Regions from separate parts of the Heyndrickxia faecalis genome, predicted to be linked through region 1. Evidence: predicted binding sites of a transcription regulator. Region 1 holds the regulator's gene; each other region holds the start of a gene.
What was found. The regulator Rex, encoded in region 1, represses fermentation and respiration genes when NADH is low (regulators of the CRP and FNR family bind a similar motif). The targets are predictions, from matches to a motif close to TTGTGAAATATTTCACAA.
Positions count from the first base shown of each region.

Region 2: the regulator Rex is predicted to act here: its motif matches at 3,137-3,154, upstream of ABR335_RS09375 (DUF1641 domain-containing protein).
Region 3: the regulator Rex is predicted to act here: its motif matches at 1,813-1,830, upstream of ABR335_RS04710 (formate/nitrite transporter family protein).

Region 1 is NZ_CP158453.1:350,421-355,065, reverse strand. Features, by position in the region: gene ABR335_RS01725 (CPBP family intramembrane glutamic endopeptidase) at 1-71, shown strand, start outside; gene ABR335_RS01720 (YdiK family protein) at 71-265, shown strand; gene tatC (twin-arginine translocase subunit TatC) at 302-1,066, opposite strand; gene ABR335_RS01710 (redox-sensing transcriptional repressor Rex) at 1,217-1,900, opposite strand; gene ABR335_RS01705 (transposase family protein) at 2,354-3,664, shown strand; gene ABR335_RS01700 (ABC-F family ATP-binding cassette domain-containing protein) at 3,929-4,645, shown strand, end outside.
Region 2 is NZ_CP158453.1:1,920,859-1,925,503, forward strand. Features, by position in the region: gene ABR335_RS09365 (DHH family phosphoesterase) at 48-1,235, shown strand; gene ABR335_RS09370 (NAD(P)/FAD-dependent oxidoreductase) at 1,387-2,568, opposite strand; gene ABR335_RS09375 (DUF1641 domain-containing protein) at 2,603-3,052, opposite strand; gene proB (glutamate 5-kinase) at 3,629-4,645, shown strand, end outside.
Region 3 is NZ_CP158453.1:1,021,017-1,025,661, forward strand. Features, by position in the region: gene ABR335_RS04705 (IS630 family transposase) at 145-1,020, shown strand; gene ABR335_RS16815 (hypothetical protein) at 1,027-1,194, shown strand; gene ABR335_RS04710 (formate/nitrite transporter family protein) at 1,862-2,698, shown strand; gene ABR335_RS04715 (amino acid ABC transporter ATP-binding protein) at 2,761-3,498, opposite strand; gene ABR335_RS04720 (amino acid ABC transporter permease) at 3,511-4,203, opposite strand; gene ABR335_RS04725 (amino acid ABC transporter substrate-binding protein) at 4,190-4,645, opposite strand, start outside.

The DNA.
Region 1 (4,645 bases):
TGCTTTTGCACCCGTCCGTTCTGCAGACATCCGTACATGAAATTTACAGCTCAATTGGAGGACTTCTATAATGAGACCACTTTTTTCAGGGATTGTAAACTGCCTGCTCGGGGCTTTGTTCACTTATTTTGCCATTCAGCAGGTACAAGTGGGCGGCTGGGGCTTTTTTTCTTATTTACTGCTGTTGATTGCAACATTGGATCTGGGTTCCGGCATCAGGCTGATCTTTCTCCATTTCAAGCTGAAAAACTCAGTGAAAAAATAAAAGCCGTTTTCCGGCTCCGTCCGGAAAACGGCTTTCTTATTCAGAAGCAATCGTCTGTTCATCCATTGGCATTTCTTTTGCCGCTTTTTTGGCATTGCGGTACGCCATTTTCGAAATCAGTGTGCTTGCTTCATACAGCAAAACGAGTGGAACAAAGGTAATCAGCTGCGAAAACACGTCCGGCGGGGTGATGATGCCGGCAGCTGCAATCAAAGCAAGATACGCATATTTTCTTACCTTTTTCAACAGTCTCGGCGTAATGATGCCAAGCCGGGTCAGAAACAGGACCACGACCGGCATTTGGAACACAAAGCCAAACGGAAGCGTGATCTCTAGCAGAAACTGAATATACTCCCGGATCCCGATCACCGCACGAATGCCCATTTCATTTGACAAGCCCATCATAAACTTCACCATCAGCGGACAAAGCACGAAATAGGAAAAAGAAACGCCGGCTATAAAAAGCAAGATGGAAACAGGAATGTAACTTAATGTCAGTTTCTTTTCTTTCTCATACAGCCCCGGGCTTATAAACGCCCAAAGCTGGTACAAAATCACCGGCAGGGTCAATAGGCATGCGATCACAACCGAAACTTCCATAAAAACCTTAATAGGATCGGTTACCCTGAAGGCATTCATCGTGAACATGCCGGCATTTTTGGCATGCTGCAAATAACGTATAACAGGTTTTGCGGTAAAAAAGCCAACAACCAGGGCAAACAGAAAGAAAATGAGAACGGTAATTAACCGCTTTCTCAATTCCTGGATGTGTCCGGTAACCGGCATTTTTTTCGTATTCATCGCCGTTCCCCTTTAAGTGCCGGCGTTGAATCCGCCCTTTTCCCTTTGCACGCCACAGCCAAATCCGGCCATTGCCATTTGCGCCTGCATTCCGTTTTCAATCGGGCCACCCCCTGTACCCACTATGATAACGGAAAAAAAGCTTTTTGGCTATGGCTTCGCAACCGGCTCTTTTGTTTCTTTCAAATTTTCTTCATCATTTGAATAATGTTTTAAAAAGTAGATCAGTGCCTGCAGTTCCACGGCCAGGTCAATATGATGGACGCGGATATCCGGCGGCACGTTCAGCCGGGCAGGTGTAAAGTTTAAAACGCCTTTTACATTTGTACTGGCAAGCTCGTCTGTCACTGCCTGGGCACTGGAAGCGGGGACCGTCAAAATCACAACCGTCACATCTTCCGCGCAAAGCCGTTCTCTTAATTCGTCCATGCTGTAAACAGGCACATTGCCAACATGGCTCCCCACCTTCCCGGGGTCATTGTCAAATGCCATCACAATCCGTGCGCTGTTATTCTTCGAAAAATTGTAATTCAAAAGGGCTGTACCGAGGTTCCCAACGCCAACCAGCGCTACATCTGTGATCTCATCCTGGTTCAGCGTCTTGCCGAAAAAAGACAATAAATATTTTACATTATAACCATAACCTTTTTTTCCAAGTGCCCCGAAGTAGGAAAAATCCCTGCGTATCGTAGCGGAGTCGACTTTCACCGCTTCACTCAGTTCCGCCGAGGATACCCTTTGCTTGCCAAGTGTATATAAATTTCTCAGGTACCGGTAATATAATGGAAGCCGTTTTGCAGTGGCTTGCGGTATTTTTACTGATTCATCCTTCATGTGAAATCCCCCAAGTTGAAAGCTTAAGTTTTTTGTGCTGTTGGTTCCAATCGTGCGTCCATTCCAGAATGGCAGCGCTGCCATTCTTCATTATAATATTACTCCTATCTGAGCAAAGAAAAAATATGTTTTAAAAAAATGCCTGCATGCGTCTTTTTCTCTCTCCAACTATGTTAAATATATCACAAGTAAGCATTTTTTTCATGGGTTTTTACGAATTTATGTGAAAAGTTTTTTGACAAATTCCGATCACGCAGCTCTGAGGAGTAAAAATTTTTCGTGATAATTTAAGTATCCCCCCCAAAAATACGGCCAAATATGTAATAATTTAAATAATTAGAGCTTGCTGGACGAATATTTTGGTATGGCTTAGTGACAAGTCGAATACAAGCTAAAATTTGATTCGTTCAGCAAGCCCTAATTAAACTTGGCTGTTTTGAGGGGGTTTTTATTTTGGTTACTAGAAAAGAAAAAAGAAATCGTGAAAAAGAAGCAAATTATTTTTTCGAGTTCCTTAAAATTCAGAAGCATTTTTTCAAAGACCTGATGAATAACCTAAAAAAGGTAGCAGACCACCGACATCAAAGCTATATCACTTATGGTCCAGAGGTCCTTTTATTTACGATGATGTTGAAAAATATGACCGGCCTAAAATCCATGAGAAACATGAGTGAGCGTTTTAATAAAGAAGAATGTATTAAAAATGTAGGGAAGGTGTTAGGCTTAGATTTTCTTGAAGAACTTCCACATTATGATACAATTAACGACTTTTTATCTGGCTTAGATGTAAATGAATTAGAAAAAATTAGAACGTATATGATTAAAGAATTATTGAAAAAAAGGTCTCTCGAGTCTTATCGAATTGAAGGAAAGTACTGGGGTGTCATCATTGATGGAACTGGATTACACACCTTTCATAAGAAACATTGTAAACACTGCCTGAGACGGGCATATACAAATAAAGAAACAGGAGAAACGAACGTACTTTATATGCACCATGTACTTGAAGCCAAGCTTGTCGTGGGGGATATGGTCTTCAGTATTGCCTCCGAATTTATCGAAAATGAATCAGAAAATGTTTCTAAGCAAGATTGTGAATTAAAAGCCTTCGACAGGCTGGCAAAGAAAATAAAAAAAATATTTAAAAGACTACCGATTTGTATCTTGGGAGATAGTCTCTATGCATGTGAAACGGTATTTAATCTGTGCAGGGCGCACAAATGGAAATATATATGCAGATTTAAGGAAGGGAGAATTAAAAGTATCTCGACGGAGTTTAAGGCAATAAAAGAGCTGGAACAAAGTAAGGATCAGAATTCATTAGTTTGGGTGAATGATATTGCCTACAAAGACAGAACGGTCAATCTGATGGAGGCCACAATGAAAACAGAGGATGGGAAATCGAAAGAGTATGTATTTATAACGGATATTAAAATCACGAAAAAGAACGTGGAACGACTCATCGCTGCAGGAAGAAGCCGCTGGAAGATTGAAAATCAAGGATTTAACGAACAAAAAAATAATCGTTACAATATAGAACATGCCAATAGCCAAAACTACACAGCCATGAAAAATCATTATTTATTAGTTCAAATAACAGATATTATTAGACAGCTGTTTGAAAAAGGTTCGTCAATCTTAAAAGCACTCAAAAAAACGGCAAAAGAAAAATCCTCAAATCTGTTGGAATCGTTTCGGACACGCATTTTAACAGACGAGGATTTCACCCATTTAAGTAAGCCAATACAAGTAAGGTTTACTTAATGGTTATATTATAGCAAAGGATGTGATGTAAAAAAAGGTTTTTTTGAAGTTATCCACAATTTTAAAAAAGAAATTTGCAAATTCGGCTCTTTTTGACTTTGAAAGCAGAAAAAATAGATGGAAAAATTTTCTAAATGTGGATAAGTCATTTTATCATAAAACATCTAAAAATTGATGAATTTACTCTTCAGAACTGCGATCACGCCGGTTGAGTTGCAGTTCGCCTTCCTGTACACTTACAATGGTATAGAGGTGAACATAAAGATGATGTTGCTGCAAGTTCAACAAGTCACAAAATATTATGGCGCTGAACTTATTTTATCGGATATAAAATTAGAAATTCAAACAAAAGACCGGATTGCCTTGGTCGGGAGAAACGGGGCCGGCAAATCGACCCTCCTGAAAATCATCGCCGGCCAGCTTTCTTATGATGAAGGTTCCATCATTATGCCGAATGGTGTCGAAATCGGTTATCTCGCCCAAAATACCGGACTCGAATCGGATCTGTCCATTTGGGACGAAATGATGTCGGTTTTTAAAAATTTGCTGGATATGGAAAAACAGCTTCGCGAATACGAACAAAAAATGGCCGACCCTAAGATTTATAACCGCCCGGCGGAGTATGAAAAAGTGCTGCATGCTTATGATACTTTGCAGACACGTTTTAAAGATGAAGGCGGATATCAGATCGAAGCGGATATCCGGTCCGTTCTGCATGGCTTCCGTTTTGACCAGTACGACTACAACACCCCGATCCGGACATTAAGCGGCGGGCAAAAAACACGCCTTGCATTGGCGAAATTGCTGCTCACAAAGCCGGACATCCTCATTTTGGATGAGCCGACAAACCATCTCGATATCGAAACGCTCACCTGGCTGGAGCAATATTTACAAGGCTATGAAGGCGCCATTCTGATCGTGTCCCATGACCGTTATTTTCTGGATAAAGTCGTCAACCAGGTCTATGAAATTTCAAGGCAT
Region 2 (4,645 bases), 1.6 Mb from region 1:
AGCCGTATGGGAGACCATACAGAAAATTGAATTTCGGAGGAAGATTGATGTATCGTTTATTAACCCACAATGACCTGGACGGGCTTGGCTGCGGGATTCTTGCCAGGCTTGCATTCGGCAAAGACATTGAAATCCAGTATAATTCCGTGTCCGGTTTAAATACCCAGGTTGAAGCTTTTTTGAAAAAAGAACATAAAGAAGACATGTTATGGATTACCGATTTATCGGTCAATGAAAAAAATGCGCAGCTTCTTGATGCCTATGCCGCACAGGGCGGAAAAGTGAAACTGATTGACCACCATAAAAGCGCGCTTCACTTAAATGAGCATGAATGGGCTTCTGTCCAGGTGGAGGAAGACGGCAAACAGGCAAGCGCCACTTCTTTGTTTTATCGGTATCTGCAAGCGGAAGGAAAAATCAACCCGACAGGTGCTGTTGACGCGTTTGTCGAACTTGTCCGGCAAATGGATACATGGGAATGGGAACGCAACGGGAATATGCAGGCCAAAAAATTAAATGATCTTTTCTATCTGTATCCGATCGAAGAGTTTGAAGAGATTTTGCTACATAAACTTAGCGGCAGTGAAACGTTTTCATTTGATGATTTGGAAGAAAAGATCCTCGATCTGGAAGAGAAAAAAATCGAAAGATATATAAATGGAAAAAAGCGGGAAGTCTACCAGGCTGTGATTGACGGTTATTATGCAGGCGTTATTCATGCCGAGTCGCATCATTCCGAATTGGGGAATGCCGTTGCAAAAGAATACCCGCATCTCGATTATATCGCCATTTGCATGGTCGGAAAGAAACGGATCAGTTTCAGGACGATTCATGACCATATTGACGTATCGGAAATTGCCAAAAAATACGACGGGGGCGGGCACAAAAAAGCATCGGGGGCCGTGCTGACGGAAGAGGCGTTCCGGCAGTTTGTCGTCGAAACGTTTAAAACAGAACCGCTGAAACGCGATTTTGCCCATAACCAGTCCAATATCAAAGGGCAGGAAGCGGGATGTTTATACCAAAACCGCAGCGGGGAACCGATCTTTATTTATAAAGACCCTCAAAAAGGCTGGGCGATCGAAGCAAGAGGCTTAAAGCAGTCTCCTTCTTTTTCTGCCTTTGAAGAAGCGGAAAAATTTGTAAAGCGCCAGTTCCAAGCATGGCTTACCCACGATGAGGCGTATTTGGAATATATGGACAAAAAGAAAAAAAGAAGCAAAAGTGGTTTGTAAAGCTGCCCGGTGATGCCGGGCTTTTTTTCGTGCAGGTATAGAGCCGGTTGCGGCCAATTTGCACGAAAAAAAAGCGCGGCCTGCAACTTAGGTTTGCCGGGGAAAAAGAGGCTTAAAAAAGGCGCATCCGCGTTTGGATGCGCCTTTTTCCTTAATATACAAGTGAGAATAACCCGTTAATATGGGCCAGGTAACGAATATTGCTTGCTTCTTTCATAGCGGAAGCAGGGAAGCCTTTTAATTGCGTTTGGTTTTCCCCGATAAACGCAATGGCATCTTTTCTGCCGAGGCTTGCAAGCGTACCGGAGTTGACCGGCTGGAACGTCTGCATTTTTCCGCCTTTTAAATAAGCATAAAGATTATAGCCGATCAATTCGCCCATTTGCCATGACATTTGTGCTGTTGGCGGATAAGGGCGTGCGCCTTCTGACGGGAAGACAACCGCGCTGTCGCCTGCAACAAACACATCCGGGTGGGAAGTGGATTGCAAAAAGGCGTTTACCGTTGCACGCCCGCGGTTTACTTCAATCCCGGAATTCGCAACGACACGGTTTCCTTGCACGCCGCCCGTCCAGACAAGCGTCTTCGTTTCGATTTTCTGGCCGTCTTTTAATTCCACGACATTGTCTTGGAATTTTGTAACAGGGATGCCTGTGAAAAATTGCACGCCGCGCGCTTCCAGGCTCTTCGTTGCCCGCTCAATCAGATTTGGCGCGAAGTTCGGCAAAATGGAAGGCGCCGCTTCGACACAAATAAGCGAGATTTCGGAAGGGTCGATCGCAAATTTTTTCGACCATACCGGCACCTTGTCCGCCAGCTCACCAACCAGTTCAATCCCGGTCAGGCCGCCACCGCCGACAACAAATGTGGCATCCGCTTTGTTTTTCGTTTTGACATACTGCGCAAGGCAGGACTCGATATGGGCATGAATGCGTTTCGCATCGTCCACTGATTTTAACAGAAAGCTGTTTTCTTCAAGGCCCGGAATGCCGAAGAAAGCTGTTTCGCTGCCGAGTGCGACAACGAGCACATCGTAATTCAGCTTAAAGCCGCTTCCGAGCGATACTTCTTTCGAATCAGGCGAGATTTTTGTGACTTCATCCACCTGAACGTCGACATCTTTACCTTTAAACAGTTTTCTGAGCGGAAGCGACACCCGTTTTTCAGAAACGCCGCCCGCCGCCAGACGGTGCAATTCCGTAATAATTTGATGGTCCGGCACACGGTTTACGACCGTGATCGCTGCATCGTCTTTTGACAAATATTCACGCGCTGATAACGCAGATAACAGGCCGCCATAACCGGCCCCTAAAATGACAATTTTTTTACTCATATGGATCCCCCGTTTTCATTAGTTCTCATTCACCTTACTGCTGTTTGCTGCGTTCTTCCGCGACTGCAAGATAAGACTGCAGGAAACGGAACAGCTTCTGGGCTTGCGGATCTTTCAGCAACCTCAACAGGCCGAACAATCCGATTGTGTCTGTGGACGTCTCGGCACGGTCTTTTGCTTCAATCGCAGTTTGGGCAAGCCCCTTTGCTTTTTCGGCAACGGGATCCAGAAAGCCTAGAAATCCGCCTTTAAAATCATTGACCAGCACTTTATCTGTCATAATGGATTGCGCAAAATCATAGGCTTTGTTTAACATGGTGACCAGTTCGGCCATTTTCGGCAGGCTTTCAACCAACACCGTCAAAGATTGCTGGATTTCCGGATCCAATAATTGATCCAGCAAATCTTTCTGTACGACTGCCGTTTCCGGGGTTACTTCCGGTTTTTCTTCAGGATTGCCTTTTTGAGCTGAAGTTTCTGCCATCTTCTATTTCTCCTTTTCTGATGGAATTCCCACACATATGTAGATGCAAAAAAATATACGGGTTCCCTGATTCCCCCCTCCTAATTGTGAATTTCCTCCCATAATTACGTACCAAGATTCACAAAGAAAGGTGATGAAACCTCATACATGACTAGTATATCAAATTTTCACCGTATAGAAAGTAATTTGCTTTCCATTTTCGGGGGAAATCCGCATGTAAGCTTATTTTCTGTCCCGGCTGCCTGGGTTATGCATAGCAAAATATTTTGCTTGCATTTCTGCGACTGCTGTTGTAAGATAATTAAAAATACTGAACGTGAACGAAGGAATAGTAGGCGGATCACCCTTGCATAAGAGAGCGGCACCCACAGGCTGAAAGGTGCAGCAGCAGGCGGCCTGCCGAACCTGCCTTCCGAGTCCCGGAAAACCGGGCGCAAAGTTTTGCGTTATCAAAAAAGAGCGGGGCGCAAATGTCGCCCAAAAAAGGTGGTACCGCGAAAAGCAAGGCCTTTTCGTCCTTTTTACAGGGACGGAAAGGCCTTTTTGTTTCACCTTTTTTAGAAGGAGAGAAAAGCCATGGAGAAAAACAGAGTCGTCGTAAAAATCGGAAGCAGTTCTTTAACAAATGACGCCGGTGAAATCGATGAACAGAAGTTTGCCGATCATATCGGCGCCCTTGTCGCATTGCACAAAGCCGGGCATGAGGTGGTCGTCGTTTCATCCGGCGCCGTCGCGTGCGGGTTCCGGCTGCTCGGTTACCCGGCGCGGCCCGTCACGTTAAAAGGGAAGCAGGCTGCTGCTGCTATCGGCCAGAGTGTGCTCATCCAGCGTTACAGGGAAGCGCTCGGTACTTACGGCTTAATACCGGCGCAAATTTTGTTGACCCGGAAAGATTTTTCCACAAAAGACCGGTACCATAACGCTTATTCAACGATAACAGAACTTTTGCGCCGCGGCGTCATCCCAGTTATCAATGAGAATGATTCCGTGTCGGTCTCAGAACTGACTTTCGGCGATAATGATATGCTGTCAGCGCTTGTCAGCGGGCTTGTCCACGCCGGATGCCTCATCATTTTAACGGATGTAAATGGGCTGTACAGCACGAATCCAAAATACGACCGTTGTGCGCAGCGCATTGATTTTATCGATCATATTACGCCCGAGATGATGAAAATGGCTGGAGGCGCCGGGTCGAAAGCAGGAACAGGCGGCATGTTGTCAAAGTTAAAAGCCGCAAATACAGCGGTTTCCCTCGGCGTCCGGGTGTTTATTGGAAAAGGAAAAGGGTGCGATAAACTCGTCAGGATACTCGAAGGAAAAGGGGACGGCACGTATATCGGAGCCACCCGCCCAGCTGTAAAGAGCCGGAAACAATGGATCGCGCTGTTTTCGGAAAGTGCCGGAAAAATATACATTGACCGCGGCGCGGAACAGGCTTTGCTGCAAAAAGGGAGCAGCCTGCTTCCGGCAGGCATTCAAAAAATTTCCGGCACATTCCAAAAAGGCGATGTCGTGGACGTCTACGGCGCAAAAGGGCTGCTTGGAAAAGGGGAAGTGCTTTACGGTGCAGAAGAGCTGTTGCGCGTGCTTATG
Region 3 (4,645 bases), 670 kb from region 1:
TGTAATAACCGGAATGTTGAATGAAGTAATCTCCATTCTTATCTTTTTTTAATCTATATAAAACGAATTAATCATTTTTGCTCACTTCCTCGGTCCTTTTTTGGGTATATAGATTGTAACTATCCTAAAAAGGGCGGAGAAAAAATGTTGAATCAAGAACTTGAACAATTGCGAAACGCTATGCAAAACACAAGGGATAAACATCTTTATGAGCGTTATCTCTCTGTGCTGTTACATTTAGAAGGCCGGACTTATCCAGAAATTGCTAAGATTATAGGACGTACCCGGCAAACGGTCATGAATTACTGTCATGCTTATGAAGAAGGAGGAATCTCCAGCCTTCAAATGAAAAAACCAACAGGTAAACCTGAGAAATTAACGGAAGATCAACAAAAGCAGTTGGCCGAAACCATTATAAACAAAACCCCTGCAGAAGTTGGGTTCGAAGCAAAATACACTTGGACGCTCCCGTTAATCGCCGATTGGATCCAGCGTGAATTTCAACAGTCGTATACCCCAAGGGGCGTTTCTAAAATGTTACACCGGCTTGGGTTTAGCTATACAAAGGCCACATATACTTTGGCAAAAGCAGATCCTGAAGAGCAAAAAGCATTCAAAGAAGTCACTTTCCTAAAGCTAAAACAGCAACTGGAGAATGGGATCATCGATCACCTGTTATTCGAAGATGAGGCATTCATCCGTGCTTATCAGGCTCTGCAGTATAACTGGTTCCCAAAAGGACAGCAGCGAAAAATCAAAACATACGGCCAGCATAAGGGTGCAAAGCTGTTCGCTGCCATAAACTATGAAACCGGCGAAATTACGCACTATGAAGAAGAAAAAAGTAATTCCTTGGCCTTTAGACGTTTTGTAGAACTCATTTTAAGTAAATACCCGCAAGGTAAAATTGTAATGGTTTTGGACAACAGCAAAGTGCATCAATCACAATTTATCAAGGATTTCCTGAAAGAAAATCCACGAATGGAATTTGTTTTTCTTCCTAAATACAGCCCTGAGTAGAACCCAGTGGAAGGATTATGGAAGTGGCTAAAGCAAGATGTCGTAAACAACGTCTTTTTCAGCAAATTTTACCAAATTCGCTCCCACGTGGCGGAATTTATGAAACAAGCCAGCCAAAAGAGCCAAGAAGTCATTGACCGGCTGCTTGTTAGATTAGAGCTGTCAAAAACTTAAGTTCATCTTATATAGTATCTTTTCTGAACAGTATTTTTTGATTCCGATTTTATTAACGACTACATTTCTGTATCCCAATTTATAATCCAATATGGCATCGTCCGAAAAAGCAATCAAGAAATAAATTGGCAAAAACCAAATTAAGACGATTTGTGCTCCATGCGCTCTGCTTGAGCCTGTCAGGAAAAATGCAAAAGCAGGATCCCACTTATCACCAAACTGGATTTGGTTGATAAGTAATTGTATGATTTCCACACAAGGAATGAATAAAATAAGGAGAAGACAAACCAAACTGAGTTTATTATGTAGTATTCGATAAGAATGACTTTGCAGCATTTGTACCCTCCGCAATTTTCCGTTCAATTAATTTTTTTCTATATCCTTCCTCAAATCTTCTCTTTCTGTAACTTATTTTAATGAAAAAGGACTTTAATAGAAATATTTTTTTGTTAAATATGAATATTATATACATATAATATTTTCTCGGATTTTGGCTTGTAAAATAGGGCAGCTCTGACGGCCTATCAATAGTCTTTTCTCGTGTAATCGCTTCATAAACGTTCAAAATATATACAAACACAAACAGGGAAAAAGGGGATATGATAGAAAGGCAGTTGTTTGTGATATGATTCACAATTAAACATTTTTCATGTTGGAGATGGTGTTTATGTACGAGGCCGTTGAATCTGTTGTTCAAATGGCATTAAATAAGAAAAAATATCTGGAAGAATCCTTGCTTCGTTATGTGACAAAAGCAGCGTTGGCAAGTATGTTCATCGGTTTTGCCATTATAATATGTTACCGTCTTGCTGAGCCGTTTTTTGATGCGAAGTCTCCGGTTACTTCCTTTATGGCTTCAATATTTTTTGGCGCAGCGCTTGTGCTTATTATGTTTGGCGGCGGCGAGCTTTTTACCGGCAATACGATGATGATGACAATGAGCACGGTAAAAAAAGCGACAACTTGGAAAGATGCGCTCACAAACTGGGTGGCAACGTATGCCGGAAATTTGATCGGTGCGGCGATTTTCGCGCTGTTTATCCATTACAGCGGACTCTATGCGGATTCGGATAACAGCCAGTTTTTAATGTCGGTTGTTGGTGGGAAAATTAGCCTGACGACGGCCCAAATGTTTTTCCGTTCGATTCTTTGTAACTGGCTTGTTTGTTTAGGGTTCTGGGTTCCGATAAACGTAAAGGGAGACGGGGCTAAAATCGCTTCGATGATGCTGCTCGTGTTTGGCTTCGTCATTTCAGGCTACGAACACAGCATTGCCAATATGGTGCTGTTCTCGCTGGCACTTGCCGCACCACACCCGGATACCATTACACTCGTGGGCATTTTGCACAACCTTGGTGTGGTAACGCTCGGCAATATGATTGGCGGCGGCGTCTTTGTCGGTGCCATGTACGCCTTCTTAACATCAAAGAAAAAAGAAAAAGTGCCGGTTGCTGTTGTTGACACACACACCGTATCCCCTTTTTCGGCTGAAAAAATCAAGTAATATAAAACGAGCTGCCTGATAGAGGGCAGCTCGTTTTATATCGAAAAACCTGATCCGTTTCATTAGCTTTGAATCAGCTGCAGGAATTGCTTGGTCCGTGCGTTTTTTGGATGATGGAATACTTCTTCCGGTTTGCCTTGCTCCAGGATGACACCGCCATCCATGAAAATCACCTTGTCTGCAACTTCGCGGGCAAACCGCATTTCGTGTGTGACAACGGCCATTGTCATCCCTTCTTCAGCAAGCTCCTTCATCACATTCAGCACGCCGCTCACAAGTTCCGGGTCCAGTGCGGATGTCGGTTCGTCAAACAGCATTACTTCCGGCTCCATCGCAAGCGCCCGCGCAATCCCGGCGCGCTGCTGCTGACCGCCGGAAAGGCTTGCCGGATACGCATCTTTTTTATCAAGCAGGCCTACCTTTTCCAGCAGTATTTCAGCTTTTTTTACTGCATCCTGGCGGTTTTTCCTTTTTACAATGATGGGCCCCTCAATCACATTTTCGAGAACCGTTTTATGCGGGAAAAGATTGTACTGTTGGAAAACCATGCCGGATTTTTGCCGCAAAGCCGCGCGTTCTTTTTTACCGGGATGTTGGGAAAAGTCAACGGATACATCACCGATCTGTACTCTGCCTTGATTTGGAACTTCAAGAGCATTCATGCAGCGAAGCAGCGTGGTTTTACCAGAACCGGATGGGCCGATGATGACGATCACTTTCCCTTTTTCAATGGTTAAGTCAATTCCTTTTAGCACTTCAAGGTTGCCGAATTGTTTATGTAACCCTTCTATTCGAATCATACAGGTCCCTCCTTACTTGCTGATGTATTTATCAAAACGGCCTTCCAATTTTTGCTGGATTATTGAGAGAATCAAACAAATCACCCAGTACAAAAAGGCCGCTTCGACATACAGCAGCATAAATTGATAAGTGGTGGAGGCAATTTCCTGGGCTTTACGGAACAGATCGGCCACCAAAATCAAGGAAGCAAGAGACGTATCCTTCACGAGACTGATAAACGTATTAGAAAGTGGCGGTACCGATACGCGGACGGCCTGTGGGAGTACAATTCTTCTCAAAGCCTGTGAATAGTTCATCCCGATCGAATAGGCTGCTTCCCATTGTCCCTTTGGAATCGACAAAATCGCTGCCCTGATAATTTCTGATGCATACGCGCCGACATTGAGCGAAAAGCCGATAATGGCGGCTGGAAAAGAACCAATGGTAATGTGCACAGACGGCAGCCCGTAAAAAATGATAAATAATTGCACAAGCAACGGGGTTCCGCGGATTGCTGAGACATAGATTCGGGCAATCCATTCCAGTATTTTAATGCCGGAAATCCGTGCCAGCGCCGTGGCGAGTGCCAGCACAAGACCGATACAGAAAGTAATAATCGTTAATGGAATCGTATAATGCAAAGCTCCCTTCAGCATCGACAGAAGGGAACTTTGCACCAAATGCAGCTGGTTGCTGCTGATAAACGCAAGGTTATTGGGAAACATCTTCACCAAACCATTTCTTTGAAATTTTTGTTAGTGTGCCGTCTTTTTTCATATCTTTTAAAGCATCATTTACTTTGTCTGTCAATTTCCCTGAATGTTTCCGGAACAAAAGAGCGGATTTGCTGGCATCGTTTGCGGTGGCGGCAACTTTAATGGCAGCATTCGGTTTTTGCTTTTTGTAATCCAGATAAGTTAGGGAATCATTGACCGTTGCATCCACACGGTTTGAAGTCAAAAGCTGGATCGCTTGGTTAAAGCCTTCCACACTTACAATATTGGCACCATTTTTCTTGGCAATAGTGGCAAAGTTGCTTGTAAGCGATTGGGCTGATTTTTTGCCTTTTAAATCAGCAAAGGACTTGATGTTCGTATTGTCTTTGCGTACAAGGACAACGGCTTTTGAAATCGTATATGGTGTGGAAAAATCATATTTTTTCTGGCG